Regions from separate parts of the Agrobacterium sp. fls2-241-TYG-188a genome, predicted to be linked through region 3. Evidence: predicted binding sites of a transcription regulator. Region 3 holds the regulator's gene; each other region holds the start of a gene.
The links. The regulator LexA, encoded in region 3, represses DNA repair genes until DNA is damaged. The targets are predictions, from matches to a motif close to TGTTCNNNNTGTGTTCNG.

Region 1 (10,325 bases), on a different contig from region 3:
TTGACGCTGGAGGACGGCGCCACGCCGCTCCGACTCAAAGCCGGGGATTGCGTCTTGCTGCCGAGCGGTCGTCCGTTTCGCATTTGCAGCAAACAAGGCCTCACATCCGTGGATGCCGCTGTTTTCTTCGCTGGCCGAAGCAATGGCGAAGTCGTTATCTATGAGAAGGGAGGCACTTGCTTCGTCTGTGCCGCACATTTCGGTTTCGACACTCCGGATTCGAGTTTGCTGCTCGGCATGCTTCCACCGGTTGTCCATATCAACGACCAAACAGATCAGACCGCGATGCGCTGGGCGCTGGACCGGATGATGGCGGAGCTGCGTACACCTAGAGCAGGAAGCGATCTTCTCGTTGAGCACCTCTCCCATTTGATACTGATCCAGGCACTGCGCCAGCACCTCACAGCGCGGGACGGCACACGTGTTGGATGGCTTTCGGCGTTAGCTGACCCACCCGTCGCAGCGGTCATCGCAGCTCTGCATGCGAAACCAGCTGATCGATGGAGCGTCGCGGCAATGGCCAAGATCGCTGGCATGTCGCGCACTATCTTTGCGCTCCGCTTCAAGGCGAGCGTCGGCGCCAGTCCGATGGAATATCTGACGCGCTGGCGCATGATGTTAGCCGCCGATGCTCTAAGGCTGCCACACAGAACAATTGCCTCAGCCGCCGTGGCGGTCGGATACGACTCTGACAGCGCTTTCAGCACCGCCTTCAAGCGTATCATGGGCTGCTCGCCTCGTAGGTATCATGCAAGGATGAGCAATGAGAACGCTGTCTAGAGCTGCATCACGCATCAAAAATTGCTTGGAACTCGATACTTTGTTCGAGCAGAGCGAGCCCGTAATTGGGGTCAGACCTTTACGACGTGAAGGGTCGTTTTTAGATCGGCTAACAGCCGCTTACCCGGAGCATGTGTCGCCTTGAGCTGAATCGAACCGTCGGCCGACAGTACCCAATCGTAAATCATTGAAAGTTCCGCGCCTTCACCTTCAACGTTTCGATATGAAGATCCGGAATGAACATGTCCCGCGGGACAACGGGCTTTAGCCGATCGCGTGAATCCGGCCCGCCGCCGCCGTGGGCAAACTCATCGCCGCGACCAGCCGGCAGCCTGAACTCCGTATCTCGATCGGCAAGGCCAACCAGATCGCCTGAAAGATCGAATAGTTGCTGGGCGACGAGATGGACGACCTCCCCTTCCCGCTGAATCCGTCCGTTGATCGCCATCATCGAGGATCCCAGTACTACACGTCGTCGCTTTTCAAACAGTGATGGCCAGACAACGATGTTGGCCGGTCCCGTTTCGTCCTCGATGGTGATAAACATCACGCCCTTGGCCGATCCCGGCTTCTGCCGCACCAGCACGAGTCCAGCGGTGTAAACCCATCGGCCATCCCGGGCATTCATCGCCTCGGCACAGGTGATGATATTGCGTGCCGACAGGTCCTTGCGCAGAAAGGCGACCGGATGCTGGCGCAAAGTGAGCCCGATGTGGCTGTAGTCCTCGATGACGTTATGGCCGTCCGTCATCTGCCGAAGCACTACCTCCGGCTCCTGCTGCTCGGCAATTGCCATCGCCTCGCGTTCGGCGGCGGCTGCAAACAACGGTAACGGCTCGTCGCGCAGCGCCTTGATCGCCCAGAGCGCATCGCGTCGTTCGAGTTTGAGCGATGGCAGGAAGGCATCGGCCTCCGCCAGCTGGACAAGCGCTTCGGTTGGGACACTTGAACGCCGCCACATATCATCGACTGAGGCGAACGCATTGTTCATGCGCGCTGCAACGATCCGCGCCGCCTCCGCAACTGCCAGTCCCCTCACCTGCCGGAAACCCAGCCGGACAGCATGCCGATCAATGCTGCCGATCTTTTCCAGAGTGCAGTCCCAGCGCGAGCGGTTGACGCACACAGGTCGCACTTCGACGCCATGCTTGATCGCATCACCGACGATCTGGGCTGGAGCATAAAAACCCATCGGCTGACTGTTCAAAAGCGCCGCGCAAAAGACATCCGGATAATGGCATTTGATGTAGTTCGATGCATAGGCGATCAGCGCAAAAGATGCCGCGTGACTTTCCGGAAAACCGTAGCTGCCGAAACCTTCGAGCTGGGAAAAGGTCTTTTCGGCGAACTCCGCCGAATAACCGTTCTTGACCATGCCGGAGACGAGTTTTTCCTTGAAGCGGGAGACCCCGCCGGTGAACTTGAAGGTGGCCATCGACTTGCGCAGCTGGTCGGCCTCGCCACCGGTAAAACCGGCGCAGACCATGGCGACGCGCATGGCGCTCTCCTGAAACAGCGGCACGCCCAGCGTCCTGCCGAGCACGGCCTCAAGCTCGGGTGTGGGATACTCTACCGGCTCCTTGCCTTCGCGGCGGCGAAGATAGGGATGCACCATGTCGCCCTGGATAGGACCGGGCCGGACGATCGCCACCTGCACGACCAGATCGTAGAAGGTGCGGGGTTTCAGACGCGGCAACATCGCCATCTGCGCGCGGCTTTCGATCTGGAAGGTCCCAAGCGTATCGGCTTTTCGGATCATTGCGTAGGTGGCTGCGTCTTCCTGCTGGATCGTAGACAGATCGAGATCCTCCCCCTTATCCTCACGGATGAGATGAAACGCCTTTGCCATGCAGGTGAGCATGCCGAGTGCGAGCACATCCACCTTCATGAATTTCAGCGCCTCGACGTCATCCTTGTCCCATTCGATGATCTGGCGGTCCTTCATCGTCGCCGGCTCGATCGGTACGAGATCGTCCAGCCGGTCATGGGTGAGGACAAATCCTCCTGGATGCTGGCCAAGGTGGCGTGGCGCACCCATCAGCTGCTGCGCCAGTTTCAGGGTGAGCGCTAAGCGCCGGTCGTCCGGGTTGAGGTTGAGTTCCCGGATGTTTCTGTCGGGCACTTCCTCCGACCAGGACCACATGCCTGATGACAGCGCCTTGATGACGTCCTCCGGCAGTCCGAGCGCCTTGCCGACATCGCGGATTGCGCCCTTGGCCCGGTAGCGGGTGACGGTCGCGCAGAGTGCCGCCTTGTCCTTGGTATAGGTCTTGTAGATCCACTGTATGACCTCCTCGCGCCGTTCATGCTCGAAGTCGACATCGATATCCGGCGGCTCGTCGCGCTCCTGGCTGACGAAACGCTCGAACAGGAGGTCGTTGGTCGAGGGATCGATAGAGGTAATGCCGAGAATATAGCAGACGGCGCTGTTGGCCGCCGATCCCCTGCCCTGGCAGAGAATGCCCTGGCTTCTCGCAAAGCGCACGATCGAAAACACCGTCAGAAAATACGGCGCGTATTTCATGGTGCGGATAAGATCGAGCTCGTGCCGAACGGTCTTTAGAACATCCGGTGGCAGGCCTTCCGGATAACGGTCAGGCGCGCATTCCCAGACATAATGCTCCAGCGAGGCCTGCGCATCCTTGCCCGGCACAATGGCTTCCTCCGGGTACTGGTAGGTCAGTTCCTCAAGCGAGAACGTGCAGCGCCGCACGATCTCCATGCTTCGCGCCAGGGCATCCGGATAGCGCGGAAATAGGCGAGCCATTTCTTCCGGAGGCTTCAGATATCGATCGGCATGGCGTTCGCGCTCGAAGCCGACATCGTCGATCGTGGTGTTATGCCTGATGCAGGTAACGATGTCCTGCAACTGCCGCCGGCCCGGCTCATGAAACAGCACGTCATTGGTGACGACGGTTCTGACCTTGAACCGCGCCGCCATGTTGGAAATCTCATGCAGGCGCAATTGGTCGTTCGGTCGCCGACGCAGGTAGAGCGAAACATAGGCGCGATCGCCAAACGCTTCAGCCATCTTGCGAAGCTGGATCGCGCAGAGATCATCCGGCAGATCCGGTACGAGAATGCCGACCATGCCTTCCGAATAGGCGATGACATCGTCCCAATGTAAAATGCAGTTGTTCTTGCCGCCGCGCGACTTGCCGAGTGTGATCAGCCGCGTCAGACGTGAATAGGCGGGACGATCGATGGGATAGACCAGCAGAGACATGCCGTCAGCCAGATCGAGACGACAGCCGACGACAAGCCTGACGCCTGTCGCACGCGAGGCTTCTAGGGCCCTGACGATTCCGGCCAGCGAGTTGCGATCAACGACGCCGAGTGCCTCGATCCCCAAGATCTTGGCGGTCTGGAACAGTTCCTGCGCCGAGGATGCGCCGCGCAGAAAGGAAAAATGGGTCGTGACCTGCAGCTCCGCATAGCTCATGCGAAAATCCCGTGACAGAACCATCGGTGGCTCCCGGTCTCAGGATCCACCCCGTCGCCGGAGCGGAACACCCACAGGCGTTCACCTGCTTCGTCTTCGATGACAAAGTAGTCCCGCACCGCCTCCATCTCTGCATCGCGCTGCCACCACTCCCCAAAAATGCGTTCCGGTCCATCGGCACGCTTGACCTTGCGGCGCTTGCCGCGCCAGACGATCGAGACCGGCGGCCGGTCCGGCATCAGCGCGATCGCCTCGATCGGTTCTGGGCGTGGTAAAAGCCGAACCGGCCGGCGCCAATGGCTGACCCAGGCAACGGCGATCGGTTCAGCGACGGGGCTGATCCGTTGGACGGAGCGTTCCGGCACGTCGGAGGCAACAGGCGCTACGCGGTAGACCCTTTGCCCCCCGGTTTCCGTAGATGTCGATCAGCGGCGTCACATCGGTGATGTCATCCTCAATCAGAGCAGAGGCTCTCTGCACCTCCTCCATAGGCTCGGCCAGAACGGCCACGAGCGTCAGCTTCTCGATCCCAAAGCCCGGCTCGATCTTCTCCGTCCGGTCCCGAAACAGTTTTGTCAGCCAGGCGATGTCGCGCGCAGGCTTGGCAGTACCCGCCCGGATCGCCTGACGCGTACCATCGACTTTCTCGACGATAAGATCTGCACGGCGCACCCCAAGGGCGCGCTTCTGTAGCTCATCGACCAGTTGCACGACAAGCCGCCCGACATATTTGTCGATTGTCTCCGCCGCCCCGATCGGTTCGGCGAAAGCTTTCGAGACTTCGACCAGTTCCGGAGTACGGATGGGTTCAATCGGCTCGGCAATGCGGCCAAAGATATGGTCGAGACGACGTCCGACCTCTGGACCAAAGCGGAGTGTCAGTGGGGCGCGTGGTGTATTGGCGAGCTCACCGACCGTCTGGAAACCAAGGATACGCAGATCGCTCACGATTTTTGCCGGCAGGCGCAGAAGTGCAATCGGCAGCTTCTCGACGGCGCGGACGGTTTCACCGGGTGGAATGACGATCGTCTCGCGGTTGATCGCGCGGGCGCAGGCGTGGGCAGCACCCCAGCTATCGGCAACAGCCACACGGGCGGTAAGTTTTTTGGCAAGAAACTGGTTGGCAATTTTCGTGACCATGGGCAACTCACCACCCTGAAGATGGTCTGCACCCTCGGTGTCCATGACAATACCATCAACTCCATCAACAGCGACGATCGGCGAATAGACTGTCAGCGCCCAAAGCGTGATGCGTTCGAGTGCGGCTCGATCAGCTTCATCGTCTGCGTCCACCATCATCAGACCGCGAAACAGCGACTGTGCCTTTGCTGCTGCCATGCCGATATGCACGCCTGCCTTTCGGGCGTTTGCATCCGCAGACGAAACCCACCGTTTCGAACCGCTCTTTGCGATCACGGCGATGGGCCGTTCAGGCGGAATGGACGGATCGGCTCGACGAATGCGATCCGTCGGCAGATCCGGAAGATAAATGGATACGACCCTTGTCATCACACGCTCTCACGAGAAACTCAGCACACTCACCCGCTTTCACGCGCATCAATTCCAAAAACCACTGAGGCCTGCCCACCCCCGGTACCGGCAGCTCCTCGGACGGCATCACACTCACCCGCCATCTGGTTGTCGACGCCGTCGGCTGGCCAAAATCATTCGCCTCCGTCTGCCGCCGCCATCGCCGAACGCCAAGCGCCATCGTCCCGGTTCGCTCGGCGGCCAGTTGCAGGCGGCGGGAGCTGACCATCGGCAGGCGAACGAGCTCGCCGACGACAGCGCCGAGCCCACCGAAGGACAAGCCCTCCTCCTTGTCGGACTCGACGAAGATGACGCGGTCGGGATGGAGGCCGACCTGGGCAAGCGCCGGAAAGAACAGATCCGGCCTCGTCAGACACCAGATGACGGGGCCTTTGGTTCGCGCGGCAATGCCGGCCACAAGAAGCGCGGCTGCTGCACCATCGACCGTACCGGATCCGCCGCCCGCAAACTCATGCAGAGCTCCATAAGCAAGACCCCCGCCAGGCAGGGCCGCATCGATCTCGGGGACACCGAAAGCGAGCGTTCCGGCCCGCTTCGCGGCTGCGCCCTCCATAGAGGCGATGCGTTCACGCAAGTCGCAGATCACATCCAAGACCCCTCCAGGAGCCCTGGGGGAACGGGCAGCAGTCATCGTTCACGGCTCCCTTCAAGGTCGTGTTCAAAGGATCGACATCATGTCGCACGGGCTATTTGTTCATTGTTTGTTCTTGTGATGCAAAAGAGTCAAGCACCACAAGGTTGAGGAATATTATCCAACTATTAGCAAAACCGAAGATTCGAAAAGGATTCAAGGATTTATGGATAACAAGAATTTTTACCGAACTCCCCTCGTGTCGAGCTCCGAATCGTGGATAGCGGGGATAGATGAGCGGCGTCACAATCTTCTTAAGGTTTTCGTGCTGAACTCTCGGAATGACGAAGCCACCGAGATCAAAGCCGCTCCTTCGTGATATCGAAGCCCCGATCCGCTCAAAGCCGCATCGGAAGCGTAATCCTGCACAGCCACAGCTTCTGTTCGATCCGATGCCCGACCGCCTCGAGCCGACGCTTGCGCAATTGAAGGCCCATCCGCCACAAGGCGATCAATGGAGCTGGGAGCTGAAATGGGACGGCTATCGGCTGGCGGTCCACATCGAGCCGACAGGTGTGCGCATCCTTACCCGCGGGGGTCATGACTGGACGCACCGGTTTCCGGCGATCGAACAGGCTGCCCGAGCGCTTGGCCCGGCAACGATGATCATCGATGGCGAGGCGGTGGTGCTGGACGAGGAAGGGCGGCCGGATTTCGGCCTGCTGCAGAAGTCGTTGGGGGCTTCGGGCAAGGCGGCCGGAAATCGAGCATCTGAAGCCGTCCTCTACGCTTTTGATCTTATGTACCTCGACGGCCACGATCTGCGGGAGATGGAATACCGATCACGCCGGCATCTTCTCGAGGATACGATAAAGGCGAATGACGGCGCCGTCCGTCTATCGGAAACACTCGACGCTGACCCCAACGTCCTGTTGGAGCATGTCCGCAGCCTTGGTCTTGAAGGCATCGTTGGCAAGCATCTGGATCAGCCCTATCGTTCCGGTCGCACCGGCGACTGGGTGAAGATCAAATGCATCGAGAGCGAAGCGTTCATGGTCGTCGGCTATGAACCGTCGGCGGCATCGCCGGGTGGGTTTGGCTCACTGGTGCTTGCTGCCTACGGCGGCCACGATCTCGTCCATGTCGGGAGCGTCGGCACGGGATTCAAGGAAGCCGAGATGACCAGACTGCGCAAGATGCTGGACAGGCTGCGCTGGAAACGAAAGCAGCCGCCTTTACCCTTTCCCGAAAAATCAGACATTGTCTGGGTCGATCCGACCTTAATCGCCGAGATCGAGTTCCGGGCGTGGACCGGAGACGGCAAATTGCGGCATGCCTCCTACAAGGGCCTGCGGGAACGTCAGGACAATGCCGACGTTTACAGGCTCGACTAGCGTCTCAGGCGGAACTCAACCGTCAAACTGCATTCGGTCGCAACGGAGGAATTGCTGCCATGTGCAATCTTTATCGCGGGAAGACAAGGACTGGGTGTCGAAATGGGCCCAGGATGCCGAGAGCCTGATCAACCTGATGCCGGCGTATCAGATGAATCCCGACCAGCTGGGGCCTATCGTCCGCAACACGGCTGACGGAAAGACGCAGCTTGTGCATGCGCGCTGGGGCTTGCCCTCACCGATTTTCGTGCAGAAGAAGGCTGCGGAAGCTCGAGCGGAGAAACTGAAGGCCAAAGGCAAGGCCGTCGACATGGACGAACTCATTCGCATGGAGCCCGACCGTGGTGTGACCAATGTTCGCAAGCTCAACCTGCCTCACTGGACGAGATGGTTCGGCGTCGAGCACAGGTGTCTCGTGCCGGTCACCAGCTTCGCCGAGCCGGATCCGGCAAGCAAAGAGGACGGTGGCAATGTGCCCAATGCATGGTTTGCGCGCAACAAGGCAAAATCGCTGATGTTCTTCGCCGGTATCCACGTGCCGCAATGGAAAAGCGTTCGCAAAGTCAGGGACGGGCTCACGACCGACGATCTCTATGGTTTTCTGACCACGGATGCAAACGCAATCGTCAAGCCAGTCCACGAGAAGGCCATGCCTGTCCTGCTGCAGACGAGGGAAGAAACCGATATCAGGATGCGGGCGCCGTGGGACGAAGCAAAGCACCTCGCCCGCCCACTACCAAACGATGCGCTCATCATCCTGTCACGTGAGCCCTACGGATCGTCAATCGTATCGAAATCTGGCGAGCCGGTGGAGCAAGACGGTCTGGTGTAACCCATTAGCCGTTTCGCTCGGCAGGAGCACTCCACAATCGGGTAAACCACCGCGGCGCAGTTTTGCGAGAACACGATTTAGATTTAATGCCGTTCCTCTCTTCGCAGCAGCTCAGCCTTCCGCTCAATTCCCCAGGTATAGCGGAATGACGCTCCATCTTTTCTTACAACACGGTGGCAGGGAATAGCGATGGCGAGAGGATTGCTCGCGCAGGCACTGGCTACAGCCTTACCCGCCTTCGGACGTCCGACCTTAGCAGCGAGATCTTCATAGCTGATGATCTCGCCCGGAGAAATATCTCGTAACGCAAGCCAGACGCGACGCTGGAAGGTAGTCCCACGCAGGTCGAGCGGCAAGTCGAAGCCGACCTCCGGGCGCTCAACCATTCCAACAACCTTAGCGACGGTGTCCTCGTATCGTTCGTCCCCTCCGACAAAGTTCGCATTTGGAAATCGATCCTGAAGATCTGTCAGGAGGGCGGCAGGATCATCCCCAAGGAGAATTGCCGCAACGCCCTTGTCGCTCGAAGCAACCAGGATCGCACCAAGCGATGTCTGGCCGACTGCAAAGTGCAGCGTTTCCCTGCGCCCGCCTGCCCTGTAGTCTGCCGGGGCCATTCCGAGCGCGCGGCTGCATACCGCGTAGAACCGTCCGCTGGAACCGTATCCTGCGTCATAGAACGTCGACGTAATGGACCTGCCCGGTTTTAGTCCTTCCCGGACGAGTTGAGCCCTCCTCTCGAGCATGTATGCTCGCGGGGTCATTCCAGTGTGTGCGCGGAACGTCCGGTGGAAGTGCCCCTCACTGACGCCGAGCGCATGTGCGAGAGCCGCCACAGTGGGCGAGCTGTCGCCGGCATCGATCAGCTTGCACGCCTCAGCCACGAGATCGGCATTCCTCCTTGCAAATTTCTCGTCGTCGGGACGGCATCGCAGGCACGGGCGAAAGCCTGCTCTTTGTGCGTCGAAGACGCACCCGAACCAGCGCATGTTCTCTGGCCGGGGAGGACGGGAGATGCAGGTCGCCCTGCAGTAGACGCCGGTTGTGAGGACGCCGCGGAATGCGAGCGCTGTCGCTTCGGTCAGAACTTCCGCGGCATCCGTCATCAGCCGGCGCTCCTCTGCATCGAGCCGAACGGGTTGTCGATCAGATAGCGCCAGAGCCCATCCGGGCCACGGCGGGCGATGTCCGTTGCGGTCGCCACCATGTTGATCTTCGTGCCGTCCCGCGCCGTGCCGATATAGGACCAGTCGAGGATAAGGGACGCGACGTCACCCGCCACGAACAGGTGACGTTGCGTGATCGACATCTGAAGGCCGAGACTAAAGTATTTTGCGAGCTCCTTGCCGATCGCCTCCTTGCCGACGTGAGCGACGCCTGCGGCGTCCACGATCAAGCCTTCCGGGTCGTAGAAGCCGAGCATGGTCTCGACGTCGAGCGAGTTCAGATGGGCGAGAAGCGCCGGGACGATGCCTTCCGGCGTCGAGGAGAGTGCGAGCTTGGTGGTCATTCGTCGTCCTTTGTTGTTGTTCTGCTCCTGCGAGCGTCTTGACTATGGCGAGGCACCAAGGCGTCGAAACTCCGTTTTCTGATCTCATATTCCGATTTTGGACCGGTCTACGTGATCGGGGATTGACAGCTGTCCTAATCATAGACATTTTATATCCACGATTAGGAGATGCAAGATGAAACTGAGCGAAGGCGTCGAACAGGCGATCCACTGCACGGCATTCCTGGCGGGGCTGTCGCAAGACG
Region 2 (10,325 bases), 210 kb from region 3:
ATAGTCGTGATGACATTTAAAAGTTTCCTTAAATTTGATCCCATAGGCTGAGGCAGAACAGTTCGCAAAGGGTCTCAAGCCCTGTCGCGGCTCCCGTGCCGTTCATCATGGCATGTCTTGTATTGCGTTGGAGTGACATGATGTTGCGTGCCCTTTTGGGAGCCTGTCTCCTTTCTACATCCGTTTTTGCACAGACAGCTTTCGCCGACGATGCGCGAAGCCTGCAGGTCGTGGTTTCCAAGAGCGAGCAGACTTTGTCGCTTTACGAAGACGGCGCGCTTGTTGCGACATCATCCGTGTCGACCGGCAAGGCAGGCCATGAGACGCCAAGCGGCATCTTCTCCATTCTCGACAAGCGCAAGTACCACGAATCCAACATTTATTCGGCAGCGCCCATGCCCTTCATGCAGCGGCTGACATGGTCTGGCATTGCGCTGCACGAGGGCCACGTCCCGAATTACCCGGCTTCGCACGGCTGTATTCGTCTGCCTGCAAAATTCGCCAAGACGCTTTATGGGCAGACCGGGCGCGGCGTTCACGTCATCATTTCCGATGCGGCCATTTCGCTTCGCCGGGTGGATCACCCTGCCCTGCTACAGCCCAAGGACACGTCGCAGGATGGGCTGATGCTTTCGGATGTGGAGCTTCGTCCGGCAAGTTTCGATGCCTCGTTGAAGCTGGTCGAGGTCGCCGTCAACGAGACCACCAGTTCCGTCAAGCCAAAGCCGGTTGCCGAGAAAAACCGCTCGCCGCTGCGGATTCTCATTACCAGGCGCGGCGACCGGGAAAAGATCATGGATGTGCAGCATCTGCTTACCAACATCGGCTTCGATGCGGGCGCGGCGGATGGCTATATAGGCCAGATGACAATCAGCGCCGTCAATGGCTTCAAACGCTGGAAAGAGATGAAGACGACCGGGCCACTGCTGACGGACGATTTCATCGACGCGCTCTATGCATCCACAGGCGCCGACGCGCCACCGAACGGCCAGATCATGGTGCGCAGGGACTTCAAGCCGTTGTTCGAAGCACCAATCCATATCAAGGACCCGCATGTGGCTCTCGGCACCCACTTTTTCGAAGTCATCGATATCGACCACGATAGCGGTAAGGCGCAGTGGAACGGGCTGACGCTGGACAATCACCTGCCAGCGGCAGCGCGCAGGCGGCTGGGAATCGAGACCGCAGAGGCGCCGGGCGGCTCCGACCAGTTGCGGGCGGTTCTCGACCGGATCGAAATACCGCAGACCATCCGCGACCGGCTGGAAGCGGAGCTTGCCACCGGGAGTTCCATCACCGTTGCCGACCTCAGTCACGGGCTGGAAACAGGTCAGGGAACCGATTTCATTACACTGACGAGAGACAGCTCTCTGTAAACGAGCAGTAGGCTCAGGCAACTGGAAGGGCTACGTGGGAACGGAATTCCGACCCGCCGCGTTGACATGGCTCTTACCAAAGCTTGGGAGCCGGGAAATGAAAATCAGATATTTGGCTGCGGCAGTTCTGGGACTGGCCTGCGTTTCGGCAGCGGAATCACCGAAAAATTACAGCGTCTATGCCGGACCGGATGTGGTGAGCGATCCCATTCTTGTCGACGTTTATGATCGTGCCGTCATGAAGTGCTCGGTGGAAGCCGCCACACCACCTCGCGGCACGCCCTACACCACATCCTACTACTATAACGCGGCGCTGCGCTCCTGCCTGTCGCGCCACGGCTTTACCGACAAGGGCGCGTTTGCCTATCCCGCAAACAGCCTGTTCTAAAGCCGGTCTATAGTTTCAGGCCAGCTAGATAAGCTCGACATCGATTACACCGGAAGCGGAGCGGAACGCTGCTCCGATTTCCGGTGAGATGCGATATTTCCCGGGCAGTTCGACCTCGATTTCCCGCTGACCATCATCCTTGATCAAAACAAAATAGACCGAGCCGTCTCCCTTGTTGAGATGGTGCGCCAAGGTTTTCATCGGCCCGGAATCGCGCAGATAAACCCGAAGTGCCTTCTGCATCTGCACGGATTTCTCTTCGAGCGATTGAGCGGTCTGGATGCGCAGGCCAATGCCTTCCGGGCGCTCTTCCGCCTGCACGGTGATGACCAGCGATTTTCCGACCTCCAGGAGATCGCGATATTGGCCGAGCCCCTCGGAAAACAGGACCGCTTCGTACTGTCCGGACGCATCGGAAAAGGTCACGATACCCATCTTGTTGCCGGTTCTGGTCTTTCGCTCCTGCTTGCCGGTGACCGTGCCTGCCAGACGGCCGGCGGTCGCACCCTGTTTAACGGACGCGGTAAAATCGGCGATGTTCTGCACACGCAGCTTGTCCAGAATGGCGCGATAGGTATCGAGCGGATGCGCGGTGAGGTAAAAGCCGAGAACCTGATATTCCCGCAGCAGCTTTTCCGACGCGAGCCATGGTTGATAGGCTGGCAGAACCAGCTTTTCAGGGCCGCTCGCGCTGCCGGAACCGAACATGTCATGCTGGCCGCTGACGCGACGGCTCTGCGCCAGCTGCGCATATCCGATGATGCGATCCAGCCCGCCGATGAGCTCTGCCCGGTCCTTGCCGAAGCAATCAAAAGCACCGGCATTGATGAGACTTTCCAGAACGCGCCGGTTGACGTGCTTGGGGTCTATCCGCAGGCAGAAATCCTCAAGACTTGCGAATGGCTGGTCGCCACGCACTTCCACGATGTGATCGACCGCGCCTTCGCCAACGCCTTTGAGAGCCGCCAGGGAATAATAGATGCGGTTTTCGCCCGGTTCGAACCGGCGGTGTGACGTCTGCACCGATGGCGCGACGATCTCGATACCCATCCGCCCGGCATCCTGACGGAAATCATTGAGCTTTTCCGTGTTCGCCATATCCAGCGTCATGGACGCTGCGAGGAACTCGACCGGAAAATGGGCCTTCATATAGGCCGTCTGGTAGGACACGATGGCATAAGCCGCCGCGTGGGATTTGTTGAAGCCGTAATTGGCGAACTTGGCCAGAAGATCGAAAATCGTATCGGACTGGGCCTTGGACACGGAGTTGCGCATCGCGCCTTCCACGAAACGCTCGCGCTGCTTGTCCATCTCCTCCTTGATCTTCTTACCCATGGCGCGGCGCAGAAGATCGGCTTCACCCAGCGAATAGCCGGACAGGACCTGGGCGATCTGCATCACCTGTTCCTGATAAACGATAACACCCTGCGTTTCCTTGAGGAGGTGATCGATGGTCGGATGGATCGACTCGATTTCCTCTTCGCCGTGCTTGCGGGCATTATAGACCGGGATATTCTCCATCGGACCCGGGCGATAAAGCGCCACCAGCGCAATGATATCCTCGATACAGTCCGGCTTCATGCCAATGAGAGCCTTGCGCATACCGGCACTTTCCACCTGGAAAACGCCGATGGTTTCACCGCGCGACAGCATCTCGTAGGTCTTCTGGTCATCCAGCGGTATGGCCGCCAGATCCACCTTCACGCCCTTCTTGGCAACGAAATCCACCGCGACCTTGAGAACGGTCAGCGTCTTCAGACCCAGAAAGTCGAACTTGACCAGACCAGCGCTTTCCACCCACTTCATGTTGAACTGCGTTACCGGCATGTCCGAGCGCGGATCTCGATACATCGGCACCAGCTTGGAAAGCGGGCGGTCGCCGATGACGATACCGGCGGCGTGCGTGGACGCGTGGCGGTAAAGCCCCTCGATCTTCTGGGCGATATCCAGAAGCCGGGCAACGACGGGTTCCTTGTCGGCCTCTTCCTGAAGCCGCGGCTCTTCCTCGATGGCTTTGGAAAGCGGCGTGGGATTGGCCGGATTGTTGGGCACCAGCTTGCAGATCTTGTCGACCTGACCATAGGGCATTTCCAGCACGCGGCCCACGTCACGCAACGCCGCACGGGCCTGCAACGAACCGAAGGTAATGATCTGCGCCACCTGTTCGCGCCCGTATTTACGCTGGACGTAACGGATAACCTCTTCGCGTCGATCCTGGCAGAAGTCGATATCGAAGTCGGGCATCGAGACGCGTTCTGGATTGAGGAAGCGCTCGAACAGGAGCGAGAAACGCAGCGGATCGACATCGGTAATGGTCAGCGCGTAAGCCACCAGAGAGCCCGCCCCCGAACCACGGCCGGGACCGACAGGAATATCCTGCTGCTTTGCCCATTTGATGAAGTCGGCAACGATGAGGAAGTAGCCGGGGAACTTCATGCGTTCGATAACGCCGAGTTCGAAATCCAGCCTGTCGCGATATTCCTGCTCGGTATATCCCGGCGCCATTCCCAGCGAGGCCAGTCGGTGGTCCAGCCCCTCGACGGCCTGACGTCGAAGCTCGAGCGACTCGGCGCGCTCTGCCTCTTCCGGGTCGTCGCTGGCACCGGTAAAGCGTGGCAAAATCGGCCCGCGCTTTTTCAGGACATAGGAGCAGCGCTGCGAAATTTCGACCGTGTTTTCAAGCGCCTCGGGAATATCGGCAAACAGCGCCATCATCTCTTCGCGGCTTTTCAGATAATGGTCAGGCGTCAACCGAAAGCGCGTGTCATCAGACACGATGGCATTGTGGGCAACGGCCATCAGCGCATCATGCGCTTCATAATCGGCGCGCGAGGGAAAGAAAGCCTCGTTTGTGGCAACCAGCGGCAGATCGTGCTCGAAGGCAAGCGAGATCACGCGACGCTCATGCGCACGGTCGAAATTTCCCTGACGCTGCAGTTCGACGTAAAGACGATCGCCAAACAGATCTTTCAGGGTCAGCAGCCGTTTTGCGGCAAGACCGGCATGACCGTCTCTCAGCGCCATATCGATAGGGCCGGTGGATGCGCCCGTCAGAACGATCAGCCCGCTATTGTCACCCTCTTCCAGCCAGGATTTCGTAATGCTGACCGCATGACCTGTGCCCTCTCCATCGAGATAGGCACGGCTGATCAGATCCACCAGCCGCTCATAGCCCTGCGCATCCGCAGCAAGAACCACGATAGAGGGCAGCTTAGCGAGATTGTTATTGCCCCGCTTGTCGTCGGTGGCATCCTGCATGTCGATGGACATCTGACAGCCGATGATGGGCTGCAACCCTTCGTCACGCGCCTTCTCCGAAAACTCAAGCGCGACGAAAAGATTGTTCGTATCGGTAATGGCGATGGCGGGCTGGCCATCGCTGACGGCTTTCGCCATGATCTTCTTGAGCGGCAGAGCGCCTTCGAGAAGCGAATAGGCAGAGTGCACCCTAAGGTGAACGAATCCGGGTGTTTTTAACCTATCTGCGGTCTGTGATCCGCCGACAATAATCTCACCCATATGCACAAATCCCGCTTATTCTGAATCAACGGGATTTTCGGATTTCCTGGAGGCAAAGTCCACTGCCGCAGGCAAAGTTTACATGCCAATTCCAAGGGAATCGGCTATTCCCGATCACATGGAAGTGAGAATGACCGAGAAGCTGGCGACGAAGACAGCGATGGAAGCGAATGCAGCGATGTCACGGATGATGTCAGTCATTTGTCTCTCCATACTCTTTATGTTCTAACTTTGTTCTCATTTAGTTCTATTGTCAACTGCTTATTTGCGCGTGTCATATTGCGAACGCCGATGGAGTCGCGGCGGTTCCGCTCTCACGTCGCGGCAAGCCGTTGAGTCCCAAATGAAAAACCCCGCACAGCGGATGCTGTACGGGGCTCAAGGATCGCACGTTCTCTGGTGCGTGAGGGTGTCAGAGCTCCATCAGAACTCGATGATCTTGCCTTCGCTGAGCGTTACACGGCGGTCCATGCGACCGGCAAGTTCGTGGTTATGGGTCGCGATCAGCGCCGCAAGGCCCGACTGGCGCACCAGCGCTTCCAGAGCGCCGAAGACGTAGGACGCGGTTTCAGGATCAAGGTTGCCCGTCGGTTCATCAGCGAGCAGAAGAAGCGGTGCGTTGGCCACGGCACGGGCAATGGCAACGCGCTGCTGTTCACCGCCGGAAAGTTCCGACGGGCGATGATCGGCCCGGTGACCGATGCGCATGTAATCAAGCAGCGCCTTGGCGCGCTCGCTGGCTTCCGCGTGCTTCAAGCCGGAAATAAGCTGCGGCATCATGATGTTTTCGAGCGCGGTAAACTCCGGCAGCAGATGATGGAACTGATAGACGAAGCCAATATCGCTGCGGCGGATGAGTGTCCGCTCCTCATCCGTGAGGTCACCGCAGGACCGTCCATTGATGACCACTTCGCCCGCATCCGGGTGTTCCAGCAAACCCGCAAGATGAAGCAATGTCGACTTGCCCGTGCCCGAGGGCGCGACAAGCGCGACGATTTCGCCGCTCTTGAGTTCCAGATCGGCATTCTTCAGGATGGAGAGGCTATGCTCGCCCTGCCCGTAGGTCCGTTCCACGCCGGAAAGCTTCAACGCTGTTTTTTGTGCCATGGTGTGGGGCAGTCCTTATTCGTATCGCAGGGCTTGGACCGGATCGAGCTTGGATGCCCGCCATGCCGGAAAGATCGTGGCCAGGAAAGACAGACCCAGCGCCATGAAGACCACGGTCATCGTTTCGCTCAACTGCATTTCCGCCGGTAGCTGGCTGAGGAAGTACAATTGCGGATCGAACAGCACCGTCCCTGATATCCACGAGAAGAACTGGCGGATCGATTCCACATTCAGACAGACGAGCACGCCGAGGCCGACGCCCGCAAAGGTTCCGACGATACCGATCGCAGCACCCGTCATGAAGAATATCCGCATGATCGAGCCGGAGCTTGCGCCCATGGTGCGCAGGATGGCGATATCGCTGCCCTTATCCTTCACCAGCATGATGAGGCCGGAGATAATGTTGAGCGCCGCCACAAGCACGATGAGCGTCAGGATCATGAACATGACGTTGCGCTCCACCTGAAGGGCGGAGAAGAAGGTCTGGTTTCGCTGTCTCCAGTCGGTGATATAAATCTGCCGACCGGCAGCCGTCTCCACCAGCGGTCTGATGCCATCGACATTATCTGGGTTGGAAACAAAGAGTTCAATCGACTGAACGATGCCCTCATTGTTGAAATAAAGCTGTGCCTCGGACAGCGGCATATAGATCATCGACGCGTCATATTCCGACATGCCGATCTCGAAGACGCCGGAAATCGTATATGACTTCACACGCGGATTGACGCCCATCGGCGTTACGTCACCCTCCGGTGATATCAGGGTGATCTGGTCACCCGCCGTCACGCCCAGCGAAGACGCCAACCGCGAGCCGACAAGAACGCCCTGCCCCGACATGAAGCCGACGAGATCGCCCACCTTGATGTTGCCGGAGACTTCCTTGATCTTCTCGATGTCTTCCGAGCGCACGCCGCGCACAAGTGCGCCGCTGCCGGCGCCACCGCGACCGGATGCCAGCGTCTGGCCTTCGACCAGCGGCAGGGCCATGGTCACGCCCGGCACGGCTGCAAACTTCTTGGCCAGATCGTCATAGTCCTTCAACGGTTGATCGATTGGCTGGACAATCATGTGGCCGTTGATGCCGAGAATTCGGGAGATCAACTCCGTACGAAAACCGTTCATGACAGCCATGACGATGATGAGCGTCGCAACGCCAAGCATGATGCCGACGAAGGAAAACCCTGCGATGACGGAAATGAACGCTTCCTTGCGGCGCGAGCGCAGGTAGCGCCAGGCTACCATGCGCTCGAAGGCCGAAAATGGCCGGGCGGCTGCGCCCTTTACGGAGGAGCCTGCACCGTTATCAGCCTCGGCTTTTGCCATGTTTTCTCCCTGTCGGCTTCTCAGCCAAGTACCCTGTTCATTGCCGCTTCAACGGTCACGGTTTCGCGTGCACCCGTCTTGCGGTCCTTGACTTCAACCTCGCCGGAAGCAACGCTGCGCGGCCCGACGATGATCTGCACCGGCACGCCGATGAGATCGGCGGTGGCGAATTTCTGACCCGCGCGGTCGTCCGTATCATCATACAGAACATCCTTGCCAGCGTTGGACAGCGAGTAATAGAGCTTCTCGCAAGCGGCATCACAGGCCGCGTCGCCAGCCTTCATGTTGATGATGACAACATCGAATGGCGCGACCGATTCTGGCCAGATGATTCCGTTTTCATCATGCGATGCTTCAATGATGGCGGGAACAAGGCGGGTTGGTCCGATGCCATAGGAGCCCATGTGGACAAGGTGTTCCTTGCCGTCAGGCCCCTGCACCTTCGCACCCATCGGCTCGGAATATTTCGTGCCGAAATAGAAGATGTGACCGACTTCAATGCCGCGCGCCGACAGGCGTTCGCCTTCGGGAATGGCATTGAAGGCAGCTTCATCATGCATTTCGGATGTAGCGGCGTAATCCGTCGTCCACTCGTCGAATATACCCTGCAAGCCTGCAACATCATCGAAATTGGTATCGTCGGCAGGAATACCGCGATCCAGGAAGCTCTTGTGGCAGAACACCTCCGACTCACCGGTATCCGCCAGAATGATGAACTCATGGCTGTGGTTGCCGCCAATCGGGCCGGTATCGGCACGCATCGGAATGGCGCGCAGTCCCAGACGCGAGAAGGTGCGCAGGTAAGCCGTGAACATCTTGTTATAGGAGTGGATTGCGTCTTCCTTGGTCAGGTCGAAGGAATAGGCATCCTTCATCAGGAATTCGCGCGAACGCATGGTGCCGAAACGCGGCCGCACCTCGTCACGGAATTTCAGCTGGATGTGATAGAGATTCAGCGGGAGGGTCTTGTAGGACTTCACGTATGAACGGAAGATATCCGTGATCATCTCTTCATTGGTGGGACCATACAGCATCTGGCGATCCTGACGGTCCTTGATGCGCAGCATTTCCTTGCCGTAATCATCGTAGCGACCGCTTTCCTGCCACAGCTCTGCAGACTGCAAGGTCGGCATCAGAAGCTCAATGGCGCCAGAGCGATCCTGCTCTTCGCGGATGATCTTGTTGACCTTGTCCATGACGCGTTTGCCGAGCGGCAACCATGAGTAAATGCCCTGGCTCTGCTGACGCACCATGCCGGCACGCAGCATGAGGCGGTGCGAGACGATTTCCGCTTCCTTGGGATTTTCCTTGAGAATGGGCAAAAAGTAACGGCTGAGACGCATGGCAGTTTCCATTTTGTGACGAACCCTCGCGCCTGCGCGGGAATCGCCGGAATAACGGGATAATTGCGCCGTACATAGCGGTTTCCTTACCAGAAGGAAACCCGCGTCAAGCGGCGGAACAGCGCTTGCCGCACCGCTGAGGCATCAAGGCCAAACGAAACAGAAGAAAACCATTTTTTCGCGTTTTTTCAGCCATCAACATCGCGGCTATGTCAGCTTTATGTCAGTTTCGCGATACAGCTTTCGCCCCGGAACGGTTACAGGAGGAATAATTTTGCACGGATGGTGCGACATATCGCATCAAGAGAAATTTTTTGCCGACTGTAACAAAAATGCAAAAAATTTGATGACAAGTTTCACTCTTTGGGCTAGTTTCAGCTCACAAAAGAGGCAGGAAGTCTAAATTCTTGCCGATTTCGCGGTCAGTCTTGGGAGGATGAGATCTTAGGCGCGTTCACTCGCTGCCCCGGCAACGGTTACAGATCACGCGAAACTGAAAAACAAGGCTGAAATGCCTTGTTTTTTTTTGCCTTTTTGCAAGATGGCACCAAATCACCAAAACAAATCAAGGCTATTTCATGTCTGTCAACGCGTGGCGTCGGTCCTGCGCGTTGTATGGCTGTTATACATGACAACCAGATGACAAAAATCAGTCGTAAACGGGGATAATCCGTGGCAGGTCATCGAGGCTGACCCCAAAGTACCAGGTTCCCAGATACCAGAGGCCGCAGATAACTGCGGCAACCACCGTCGTCGTCAGGATGATCTGCACACCCTTGAAGCGCGCCGGGGCGCTGGCCACCGTTCCCACAGCCACGTCGCCATCCTCGGACTGCGTGCGCAGGCCGATGGGCAGCACAATGAACAGGACTGTCCACCAGACGATGAAATAGACGGCAAATGTTGAAAGCCACTGCATAACCAACGTCCTCACAAAATCCCGGATGGTCTTCCGGCTCCTCCGGCCTGCCCACCGGATATCGCACTTAGCGCAAAATCACGTTGGCCTGAAGCCAGCCTGTGTTCAAATCTGCTCAAGCTCTATCAGGGTGCCACAAAAATCCTTGGGATGCAGAAACAGGACGGGCTTGCCGTGCGCCCCGGTTTTCGGCGCTCCATCACCCAGCACGCGGGCACCCTCGCTTTTCAGGCGGTTGCTTGCTGCGGTGATGTCATCGACCTCATAGCATATATGGTGCATCCCGCCCGCCGGATTCTTGGCGAGAAAGGCGGCGATTGGAGATCCCTCGCCCAATGGCTCCAGCAATT
Region 3 (10,325 bases):
TCAACGACCTTGGGACCGATCGTGCCTTCTCGTACAGGAAGATCGACTTTGGTGTCGCCGAGGGTCACTGTCGCGCTATTTTCCGTCATACCATACCTCCGAAATATGCAGGCGATGCGGGGTGACGCATCAGCCAGTTAAGCGTCAGCGATTTAGCTATATGATCCTTGCGACAAAGCCAAGCTATCGAACGAGCAAATTGTGCATTGCGACACGGCAATATCCCAAAATGAAGCATTTCTACGGCAAAGTGTTTCATTCTAGGTCAATGCTTCCTTAATCGCGCAAGATGTTGCAATATGCCTTCCAGGGTTGCAAACTAGAACCCTTGCGGCAAGGGGCGCCGGGGGTTGAACCAGAGAGAAGAGAACAAGCTTTTCCGTAACCGGGAAACGGACTTCGTTGCGCAAACGGAGCTCGATGCCTTGCTGTTGCCGCTGCATGTCTCGCGAGGCGCACTGGTGGGGCAGGGGCCGGTCACTCCCCAAAAGGACAGTTTGCAGACCAGGTTTAGACACTGGTGTTTGCGGTGCATCGAAGAGGAGCGCGCATATCGCGGGGGATTTCTTTTCGTCCCCGTTCTTATTGCCGCTGGCGCCGCATTCTGGTTCTGCCTGCCAGCCACCCCACCTTCTCTGCCGCTCTTGATCGCAACTCTTTGCGTCATGATATCAGCTGCCGCCCTATACCACAGGCCGGGTGCCACCTCCATTTTTCTGAAAACCGTTGCACTGCTTCTGCTGGGCATGGTCCTTGCCGATTGGGACACCCAGCGCAGCGCCACAATCATTCTCGATACGCCCGTCACGACACTGGTCAAAGGCACGGTGGAGCGGCGTGAACTGGATGCGCGCGGAAACTGGCGCTACGTCTTGGCACTGACATCGACGTCAAACCCAACAGTGTCTCGTCCGCCCGATCGAGTGTCAGTCGTGGCCCGCAGCCGCCATCAGGCGGCTGAAATCGGCGAAACGATTACGGGCAAGGCGCGCCTCTCGCCACCATCCGGCCCTGCCTTGCCAGGGCTGAATGATTTTGCCTTCGCCTCATTCTTCGAGGGAATCGGCGCAACTGGCTTTTTCTACGGGCCGCCGCAACGCGTCAGCGCAGATCCATATGCTGTGCCTGCATCGGGCCCAGCCAAGATTGCGGGAGAATGGCTTTATGAATTACGCAGTGATATCGCCCAGCGCATTCGGTACCTCATACCGGGTGATGCGGGAGCGTTTGCTGCGTCCATCGTGACCGATGAGCGGCGGGCCATCTCAAGCGAGACCATGGAGGCACTGCGGGTTTCCGGCCTCGCTCATATCGTCGCAATCTCCGGACTGAACATGGCGCTGGCTGCCGGCATATTCTTTGTCGGAATGCGCACGGTGTTCAGCCTCTTTCCGGGATTTTCCCAACGTTGGCCGGTCAAGAAGATATCCGCCTTTGCGGCACTTCTCATGACGTTTGCCTATTACCTTATATCCGGCTTTGCCGTTTCAGCGGAAAGAGCATGGTTGATGATGTCGATCATGCTGATTGCGGTTCTGGTCGACCGGCCGTCCATCAGCCTTCGAAATGTGGCGCTCTCCGCATTGATAATCGTGGTGCTTTCCCCGCAAGAGGTGATGGGGCCAAGTTTCCAGATGTCCTTCGCCGCGACGCTCGCGCTCGTGTCCGCCTACTCGTTCTGGAGCCGGTGGCGAAACAAGGAGGACGGCCTCTCGATAACCAATCCCCCATGGTGGCTGACGCTGACAACGAAATCGGCGGCGGTTGTCGGAGGCGTCGCTTTGACATCCTTTATCGGCGGCCTTTCGACTGCGGTCTACTCGATTGAACATTTCCACCGCATCACAACCTATGGCCTTGCCGCGAACCTTGCTGCAATGCCGGTCATGTCGCTTATTGTCATGCCTTTCGGGCTCGCTGGAATGCTGCTCATGCCTTTCGGCCTGGATGGCCCATTCCTGAAGATAATGGGCTATGGCATGGAGATTGTCATCGAGATTGCCAAGACGGTTTCGAGCTGGGGTGGGGACGCAACCATCGGCCGGCAACATCCCTGGTTTCTCACCATTTCAACAATTGGATTTCTGCTTCTTTCGCTCCTTCGAACACGACTGGCACTGATCGGCCTGCCATTCATCGCGGCGGGGCTCATCATGCTTGGAACCGAACGCTGGAGCGCTAAGCCCGACCTGTTGATTTTCGAGGACGGTTCGCTCATTGCGCTTTTATCCAATGACGCGGTTGCGACGACAAAGGCCCGCGCGTCGGGCTTCATCTATGATCAATGGGAGAGGGCGGTTCCACTGACGATGGAACATGTTGCTCCGCATCTGCTAGACACGGAGAGGCAGGCGGATGGAGACACCCAGGAGCTTGAAAACCAGCAAGCGTCTCGCGCTGGCTTGAGCGAAGCGGACAAAACGCAGGCGCTGGCTGAAATGAAGACAGCGCTTGCCGGCACGCAACGCTTTACATGCCGCAAGGACCTATGGTGCGCATTGAAATCCCAAAAAGGCGTTCGCATTGCGGTCCTATCCAACACATTGTTGACGGGAGCCGCCTGTGATCTCGCTGACATCGTGGTAACAAGCCGGGGAGTGCCGTTTCCAGCCTGCCGATCAGGTGCGCTGCTCATTACAGGCGATACGTTGCGGCGCACCGGCTCGATGGAAATCTGGTTTGGCGGGGAGGGAGCCCCCCGCTACAGCGCCAAAGCGGCGTTGGACGGCATCGAGCGACCATGGACCGCTCACCGCAGCTACCAGTGGCGCAGCAAAACCTATGACGCCACCTTGCCAGAGCATATCGCTGCATTGCTTTCAGCTGAGCGATGAAAGCTGTGAACGACACCTGCCGCTTACGAATTCCCTGACAGACGAAGATCAGCCAATATCTCTCCGACTGCTTTCGCCTCTTCCTCATGATCGCCGTCGCGCCATGTCTCCAGAAGCGCCGCCTCTTGCCACTCCTGCATTGCAGGCAGTGAGAGAAGACGGTCCTTGTACTCCGTGGACTCCGCAGAAAGCACTGTTCCGTACGTCTGAAAGCGGAAAGCGACCGGGCAGAAAAATGCATCCACGGCCGTGAACGTGCTACCCGCCAGGAATGGGCCACCAAAGGACTTCAGACCCTGCTGCCAGAGAGCGTCGATACGCGCGATGTCCTTTTGCAGCGATGCGCTCATGGAAGCTGGGCGAATGCGAAGGCCGACACTCATGGGATGCTCGTTGCGCAGCGCCTGGAAACCCGAGTGCATTTCCGCAGCAGCTGATCGAGACCAGGCGCGAGCGGCAGCATTGTCTGCCCACCCACCGCTATGTCGTTCAGCCAGATATTCTGCAATGGCGAGCGAATCCCATACGGTGAGATCACCGTCAACAAGGCAGGGAACTTTGGCAGTGGGCGAAAACGCTGAGAAGTCCTTCGCTGAATTGCCGAAAGGAAATAGGCTTTCTTTGAAACCGATGTCCAGCGTCCGCATCAACACCCATGGACGCAACGACCAGGAGGAGTAATTCTTGTTGGCTATATAAAGATCGTACATATCGCTGCCCTCCGTTACGAACTCCCGTGCTAGCTGAGACGAGCCATTTGATACAGACCGTTTCGAAGATAGGCCTCTTCAAAATATTTGATGTGTCATGCAGGAGGGAGCGCGACGCTGGACAGCATGATTGCCTGCCAGTCGACTGCTAGAATGGCTAAACCGGTAAGAGCAATGCCCAGCTTCAGGCTCGCAAGGTGACGAACTTCCAAGCGCAACCTGAAACTAGTGAGCCAGCTACATATAAGGACGCAAAAACCGGCGCTTCTGGTGTCCAAGACCTGTTGATATCGGACAGGAGTTCGATGTCCGCGTATCTTTTCTCTAGACAGGCACTGCAAAGGGCAGCGGCCAAGGCGACCGCTACCTCCACGCATAAGAAAAGTCACCGGTCAGTGATAGCGGCGAATAAGGCCGACGAGCTTGCCCTGAATTTTGACGCGGTCCGGTCCAAAAATCCGGGTCTCATAGGCAGGGTTCGCAGCCTCAAGCGCGATCGACGCGCCCTTGCGACGAAAGCGCTTCAATGTGGCTTCTTCATCATCCACCAATGCAACAATGATATCTCCCGGATTTGCCGTGCTGACATCGCGGATAATGACCGTGTCGCCATCAAAAATCCCGGCTTCGATCATCGAATCGCCTTTGACTTCAAGCGCGTAATGTTCGCCCGCACCAATCATGTCGATTGGCACAACGACGTCATGCGTGTTGTTCTGAATGGCCGAAATGGGAACACCCGCGGCGATGCGGCCCATGACAGGGACGCTGACCGAGTTCGAATCATTCGACGCGACCGGCAGGGGTGCTGGCTCAGCCGGTTTGGTTTTGCCAAGGCTACCTTCGATGACGCTCGGCGAGAAGCCACGTTGAGGCTTGCTGGCAGGCGTGTAGGACTCAGGCAGCTTGATGACTTCAAGCGCACGCGCCCGATTCGGTAGCCGACGAATAAAGCCTCGCTCTTCGAGCGCGGTGATCAGGCGGTGGATTCCTGATTTCGATGCCAGATCAAGTGCGTCCTTCATCTCATCGAAGGAAGGCGGCACGCCAGACTCTTTCATTCTCTCATGAATGAACAGTAGCAATTCCTGCTGTTTGCGCGTGAGCATGGAGTAACACCCTTAGAGATTCGAGGCGAAGATTCGCGAAACAAATACAGAACGAACACTATATGTTCCATATGTGTTCTGCAATCCCTTAAAAATCAGTGTGCTTGTGACAATTTACATCCATTATCTTGCCCGGCCATAAAACATGCGGCTTGCAACAGTGGAATGCCCATGCCGACGAAGCGGAAGGACCCCTCATGGCGCGTGAAATCGATCATATCGTAATGCCCGTTGCAGACCTCGGCCAAGCACGGGCGCGTCTCTTGGCGCTGGGCTTTACGGTTGCTGCAGATGCAAGGCACCCCTTCGGCACCAAAAATGCCTGTGTCTTTCTCAAAGAGGGGCAGTATCTCGAACCCCTGGCAATCGGAGACGCCGCGCAATATTCCAGGGCTTGCGCAGAAGGCAACGCCTTTGTTCGACGCGATGAAGTCTTTCGAAAGCGATACGGGCAGCAGGGGTTTTCCGCAGTCGCCGGAAAAACGCACGACGCAGATGCTGATCATCATAGCTTCGTTGAGGCTGGACTTTCCGGCGGCGACGCATTTTCGTTCAGTCGACCGGTAACATTGCCGGACGGAAGCCGATCTGAAGCGAGCTTTCGCCTGGCTTTTGCGGCGGAAAAGGATGACGGAAATCTGTTCCTTTTCACCTGTGAGCGTGTCAACGCTTTTTCCGCAAAACGGTCCTACCTCACAGCTCACAAAAATGGAGCGACTGGCCTGCGCGAAATAACCCTGCGCTCAGACCGACCGGACGCCTTTGCGCCATTGGTGGACGCAGCTTTTGGTGTGTCGGCAGCAGCCGACTCAACGGGAAACCTCAGCTTTCTTACGCCCGGCGCGGTCATCCGCATCGCGCATGCGCAGACGGTTGCAGAAGAGTTTGATGGGGCCGAGCAGGAGAGCATCACTGGCCTTTTCGGTGCCGCAGTCGTCTTTTCCGTCGCTGATCTCGCCGTGACAGAGTCGTTTCTTGCTGCTAATGGCGTGGAATACACGCGCAAAGGCTCTCGACTGCTGGTTCAGCGAGCGCCCGGTCAAGGCGCGATATTTGCCTTCGAGGAGTGAAGATGAGCGTCCAGAACAATCTTAATGTGGTCGTCGGTGAAGGTGCCGGTCAGGTTACGTTCAGCAACACGAAGCGATTCTCGCTCATTGCCGGGCCATGCCAGATGGAAAGCCGCGACCATGCCTTCATGATTGCGGAAACGATGGCGGAGCTGTGCGGACGGCTCGGCATCGGGTTGGTGTACAAATCATCTTTCGACAAGGCAAACCGCACATCACTTTCCGGCCAGCGCGGCATCGGCATCGACAAGGCGCTCGAAGTTTTTGCAGAACTCAAGGCACAGTTCGGTTTCCCGGTGCTGACGGATATTCACACCGAAGAGCAATGCGGCATCGTGTCACCGGTTGTCGACATCCTGCAAATCCCGGCATTTCTCAGCCGCCAGACGGATCTTCTCGTTGCGGCAGCAAAGACTGGCCGGGTCATCAACGTGAAGAAGGGTCAGTTCCTGGCGCCGTGGGACATGAAAAACGTTCTGGCGAAGCTCAATGACAGCGGCAATCCGAACGTCCTTCTGTGCGAACGCGGAGCATCCTTTGGCTACAACACGCTTGTGTCGGACATGCGTTCGCTTCCAATCATGGCATCGCTTGGCGCGCCGGTCGTCTTCGATGCGACTCATTCCGTGCAGCAGCCGGGCGGGCAGGGTGGCTCGAGCGGCGGCCAGCGGGAGTTTGTGGAAACCCTGGCGCGGGCGGCTATCGCTGTCGGCGTTGCCGGTCTTTTCGTTGAAACGCACGAAGATCCAGACAACGCACCGTCTGACGGGCCAAACATGGTGCACCTGAAAGACATGCCAAAGCTTTTGGAAAAGCTGCTGGCTTTCGATGACCTTGCCAAGGCAGCCTGACGGCTTTTGGCCTTAATCGATTTTTATGAAAAGTCGGCCTCTGGAGACGGGGGCCGTCATTGTAAATTCTTCTGCGTCGTCTAACAGCGGCAGAAGAATTCAAATTGAGTCGCTAACCAGTCGCTCTGTTTATCGCTCACCTGTCGGAAAAGCGCTTCACAGTCTTCGGGATGCGCTCTAAGACAGGCAGCGGAAAATCCTGTTCCAGTCCCAAGGGAGAGATCATGACAGCCATTACCGATATCATCGCACGCGAGATTCTCGACAGCCGCGGCAATCCTACCGTTGAAGTCGATGTCTATCTGGAAGACGGCTCTTTCGGTCGTGCGGCAGTTCCATCGGGCGCATCGACAGGCGCGCACGAAGCCGTAGAACTGCGTGATGGCGGAAAGCGCTATCTCGGTAAGGGCGTTGAAAAGGCCGTCGAAGCCGTCAATACGGAAATCTTCGACGCGCTGGGCGGTTTCGACGCAGAAAGCCAGATCCACATCGACCAGACGCTGATTGCGCTCGATGGCACACCGAACAAGTCTCGCCTCGGCGCCAACGCCATTCTCGGCGTTTCGCTGGCCGTTGCCAAAGCTGCTGCCGAAACAACCGGCCTGCCGCTTTATCGTTATGTCGGTGGCCCGAACGCCCACCTCCTGCCAGTGCCGATGATGAACATCATCAACGGGGGCGCACACGCTGATAACCCGATCGACTTCCAGGAATTCATGATCATGCCGGTTGGCGCGGAAAGCATCCGTGACGCCGTTCGCATCGGTGCTGAAATCTTCCACGTTCTCAAAAAGGAACTGGCAGCACAGGGCCACAACACCAATGTGGGTGACGAAGGTGGTTTCGCTCCTGGCCTCAAGAGCGCACCGGAAGCCCTCGACTTCATCATGAAGTCTGTCGAAAAAGCCGGTTACAAGCCAGGCGACGATGTAGCGCTTGCGCTGGACTGCGCATCCACCGAGTTCTTCAAGAACGGCAAGTACGAGATGGAAGGCGAGGGCCGCACGCTCGAACCGGAAGCCATGGCGGACTACCTCGCTGAACTCGCTGGCAAATATCCGATCATCTCCATCGAAGACGGCATGGCCGAAGACGACTGGGACGGCTGGAAGTACCTCACCGACAAGATCGGCTCCAAGGTTCAGCTCGTCGGCGACGACCTTTTCGTAACGAACTCCGCACGTCTGCGCGATGGCATCAAGATGGGCGTTGCAAACTCCATCCTCGTCAAGGTCAACCAGATCGGCTCGCTGACGGAAACGCTGGATGCCGTCGAAACTGCTCACAAGGCAGGCTACACGGCGGTCATGTCTCACCGCTCCGGCGAAACAGAAGATTCCACGATTGCAGATCTCTCGGTTGCGACAAACTGCGGACAGATCAAGACGGGTTCGCTTTCCCGCTCTGACCGCCTCGCCAAGTACAACCAGTTGATCCGCATCGAAGAAATGCTGGGTCCGCAGGCTGCCTATGCCGGACGTTCGATCCTGCGCGGCTGATAGCTGATCACGAATTTGGAAAGGCCAGCGGTGACGCTGGCCTTTTTTATTTGCCGAACTTCGGCGCGCGGAAGGACCATACCGGTTGGCTGAGGCTTTGCAGAACCGTCGGTGACTTTCCTTCGATTCGGCCCAGTAGCGCCTTGGCGAGTTCACGCCCGGCAAGCTTTATGTCTTCATTCATCGTGTGGATTTCCGGGCGCAACCAGTTCAGGAAGTCGGCCGATTGTTTGGATACCACGTCGATATCCTTGCCGATGCTTTTGCCCGCCTCTTCCACACCGGCAACAAAGGCAATGGTCGATGTGCCGCTGATCGACACCAAACCATCCGGAAAATCGCTGCCGCTCATCAGCGCCCGGCTGGTTTCCTTGATCTGGTCCAGCGGCGTATCATTGCTGATGATACCGTTCAGTGGAAATTCCGTGAGGCCAAATTCCCGCAGACCACGGTCGAAGCCTCGACGTGCAAAGTCGTGATAAGAAAACTGCCTTGCCGGCAAAAGCACCGCGATGCGCTTGCGTCCGCACTGTGCCAGACGCTTCACCGCTTCGTAGGTGTAGGCTTCGTTGTCGAAGTCATGATAGGGATGCTCGATGCCCATGTCGGTGCGCCCGTGGGCGGCAAATGGCATATTCCGCTCCGTCATGAAACGAACGCGCGGATCGTCCGGCTGCATTTTTGAAATGATGACACCATCCGCCGATCCGGTATCGAGGATATAGCGGATCGGAATCATTGGATCTTTGGCATGTGTGTGTGGCGTCACCACGAGGTGATATTGCGTAGCGGACAGCACTTCCGTGATTCCGAACACCATCTGCGTGGTAAAACCCATCAGCTCTTCATCGACACTGAGAACGAGCGCGATGACATTGGTCTTGCCTGTTCGCAGACGAACACCGGCGCGGTTGGGCTGATACCCTATCTGCTGCGCAACCTGTCGCACACGCTCTTTGGTGTCGGCGCCGATATCCGGAGCGTCCTTCAAGGCACGAGACACGGTGGTGATTCCGAGCCCTGTCATATAGGCGATGGTTTTTAGGGTAGGGCGCTCATAGCCTGCCAGTGGCTGGCCGCTCGTTCCGGAATTCATGCCATCGTTCATTTCGACACTCACAAAAATATCATTTCTTATGGTAGATCGCTTTTTCGTCGATGCAAAGTGCCGAGCAGCCATCCTGCGGCCCGCTCGCTACGTTTTACCGCAACGATACAGATTTGGTCGGTGGACTCGATGTCGTATCTGCGCCGCGAAAAACTTGGCTCAATTGCCCTCATCTGCCGCAACAAACACCGCTTTCCGGTGTTAGGCGCTCAGTGTGCTGACACTGGCACGTGACCCGCGCCGCCATTTCCGGTAACGTTGCCGTTGGGAAGGTGACTGGAAAGATCGGGAAACGGTGGAAGATTTGCCGCAGTTTAATGATCGAACAACCACCTGAGGAAACGGAACTGTAGGGCAGGACATGACAGCATCATTTGCGAACGAAACGTTCACAGACCTTCGCGGCGAGTGGACGCTCACTTCCGTCGAAGGGGACCACAGCACGACCATCGAAATTCCGGGAGACGTCCACACGGCGCTCCGTCAGGCGGGCATCATCCCAGACCCTTATTTCGGGCGCAATGAGATCGACGTTCAGTGGGTGGCGCATCGGGATTGGGTTATCGAACGCCATTTCCATATCGATGATGCTGACGCCGAGTGGTATCTCGACGTCGAATATCTCGACACCGTTGCCGTTATTTTCATAAACGACGTGCCTGTGCTGTCTGCGGACAATTGCTTTCGTCGTTATCGGCCTGATGTTTCCAAGGCGCTTCAGCCGGGAGACAACTCCATCCGCATCCACTTCCATTCCAGCATCAAGGCCGGCGCGGACAGGCAGACAGCCCAGCCGTTCTACGTTCCCTATCATCCCGGAAACTCTCCCATCCCGCATGGTAATATGCTGCGCAAGCCGCAATGCCATTTCGGCTGGGACTGGAACATCGCCATTGCTCCGCTTGGCCTATACGGAACCATCGCGCTGAGGCGGCTCGACACGGCACGGATTGAACATGTCTCCACCTCGCAGCACCATCTGGACGGCGGCGTGGAACTGCATGTCGAGGTCACGCTTCATGCCGCCTATGCTGCAAGCGTTCCCGTCCATCTTTCCCTGGATGGAGAAAGGCTGAGACTTGATTGCGGGCTCAACGCCGGCGAGACGGTGTTGCGGCATGTGTTCTTCGTTGAGAAACCGAAC

Region 1: QRN85_RS20785 (ImuA family protein) is a predicted target of LexA. The motif match lies at 6,465-6,482, and genes of this name have one in related genera.
Region 2: dnaE (DNA polymerase III subunit alpha) is a predicted target of LexA. The motif match lies at 5,505-5,522, and genes of this name have one in related genera.

What each region holds. Positions count from the first base shown of each region.
Region 1 is NZ_JARVRD010000008.1:52,768-63,092, reverse strand. Features, by position in the region: gene QRN85_RS20800 (AraC family transcriptional regulator) at 1-780, shown strand, start outside; gene QRN85_RS20795 (error-prone DNA polymerase) at 965-4,222, opposite strand; partial or broken gene QRN85_RS20790 (Y-family DNA polymerase) at 4,219-5,731, opposite strand; gene QRN85_RS20785 (ImuA family protein) at 5,652-6,404, opposite strand; gene ligD (non-homologous end-joining DNA ligase) at 6,686-7,738, shown strand; partial or broken gene QRN85_RS20775 (SOS response-associated peptidase family protein) at 7,798-8,570, shown strand; gene ada (bifunctional DNA-binding transcriptional regulator/O6-methylguanine-DNA methyltransferase Ada) at 8,654-9,676, opposite strand; gene QRN85_RS20765 (YybH family protein) at 9,676-10,080, opposite strand; gene QRN85_RS20760 (RrF2 family transcriptional regulator) at 10,256-10,325, shown strand, end outside.
Region 2 is NZ_JARVRD010000002.1:1,386,699-1,397,023, forward strand. Features, by position in the region: gene QRN85_RS13475 (L,D-transpeptidase family protein) at 138-1,376, shown strand; gene QRN85_RS13480 (hypothetical protein) at 1,474-1,764, shown strand; gene dnaE (DNA polymerase III subunit alpha) at 1,789-5,283, opposite strand; gene QRN85_RS13490 (ABC transporter ATP-binding protein) at 5,707-6,390, opposite strand; gene QRN85_RS13495 (lipoprotein-releasing ABC transporter permease subunit) at 6,406-7,713, opposite strand; gene proS (proline--tRNA ligase) at 7,734-9,056, opposite strand; gene QRN85_RS13505 (DUF1467 family protein) at 9,706-9,975, opposite strand; gene mce (methylmalonyl-CoA epimerase) at 10,081-10,325, opposite strand, start outside.
Region 3 is NZ_JARVRD010000002.1:1,179,368-1,189,692, forward strand. Features, by position in the region: gene gltA (citrate synthase) at 1-89, opposite strand, end outside; gene QRN85_RS12450 (ComEC/Rec2 family competence protein) at 351-2,834, shown strand; gene QRN85_RS12455 (glutathione S-transferase family protein) at 2,858-3,544, opposite strand; gene lexA (transcriptional repressor LexA) at 3,937-4,653, opposite strand; gene QRN85_RS12465 (VOC family protein) at 4,851-5,723, shown strand; gene kdsA (3-deoxy-8-phosphooctulonate synthase) at 5,726-6,574, shown strand; gene eno (phosphopyruvate hydratase) at 6,799-8,073, shown strand; gene QRN85_RS12480 (LacI family transcriptional regulator) at 8,120-9,181, opposite strand; gene QRN85_RS12485 (beta-mannosidase) at 9,543-10,325, shown strand, end outside.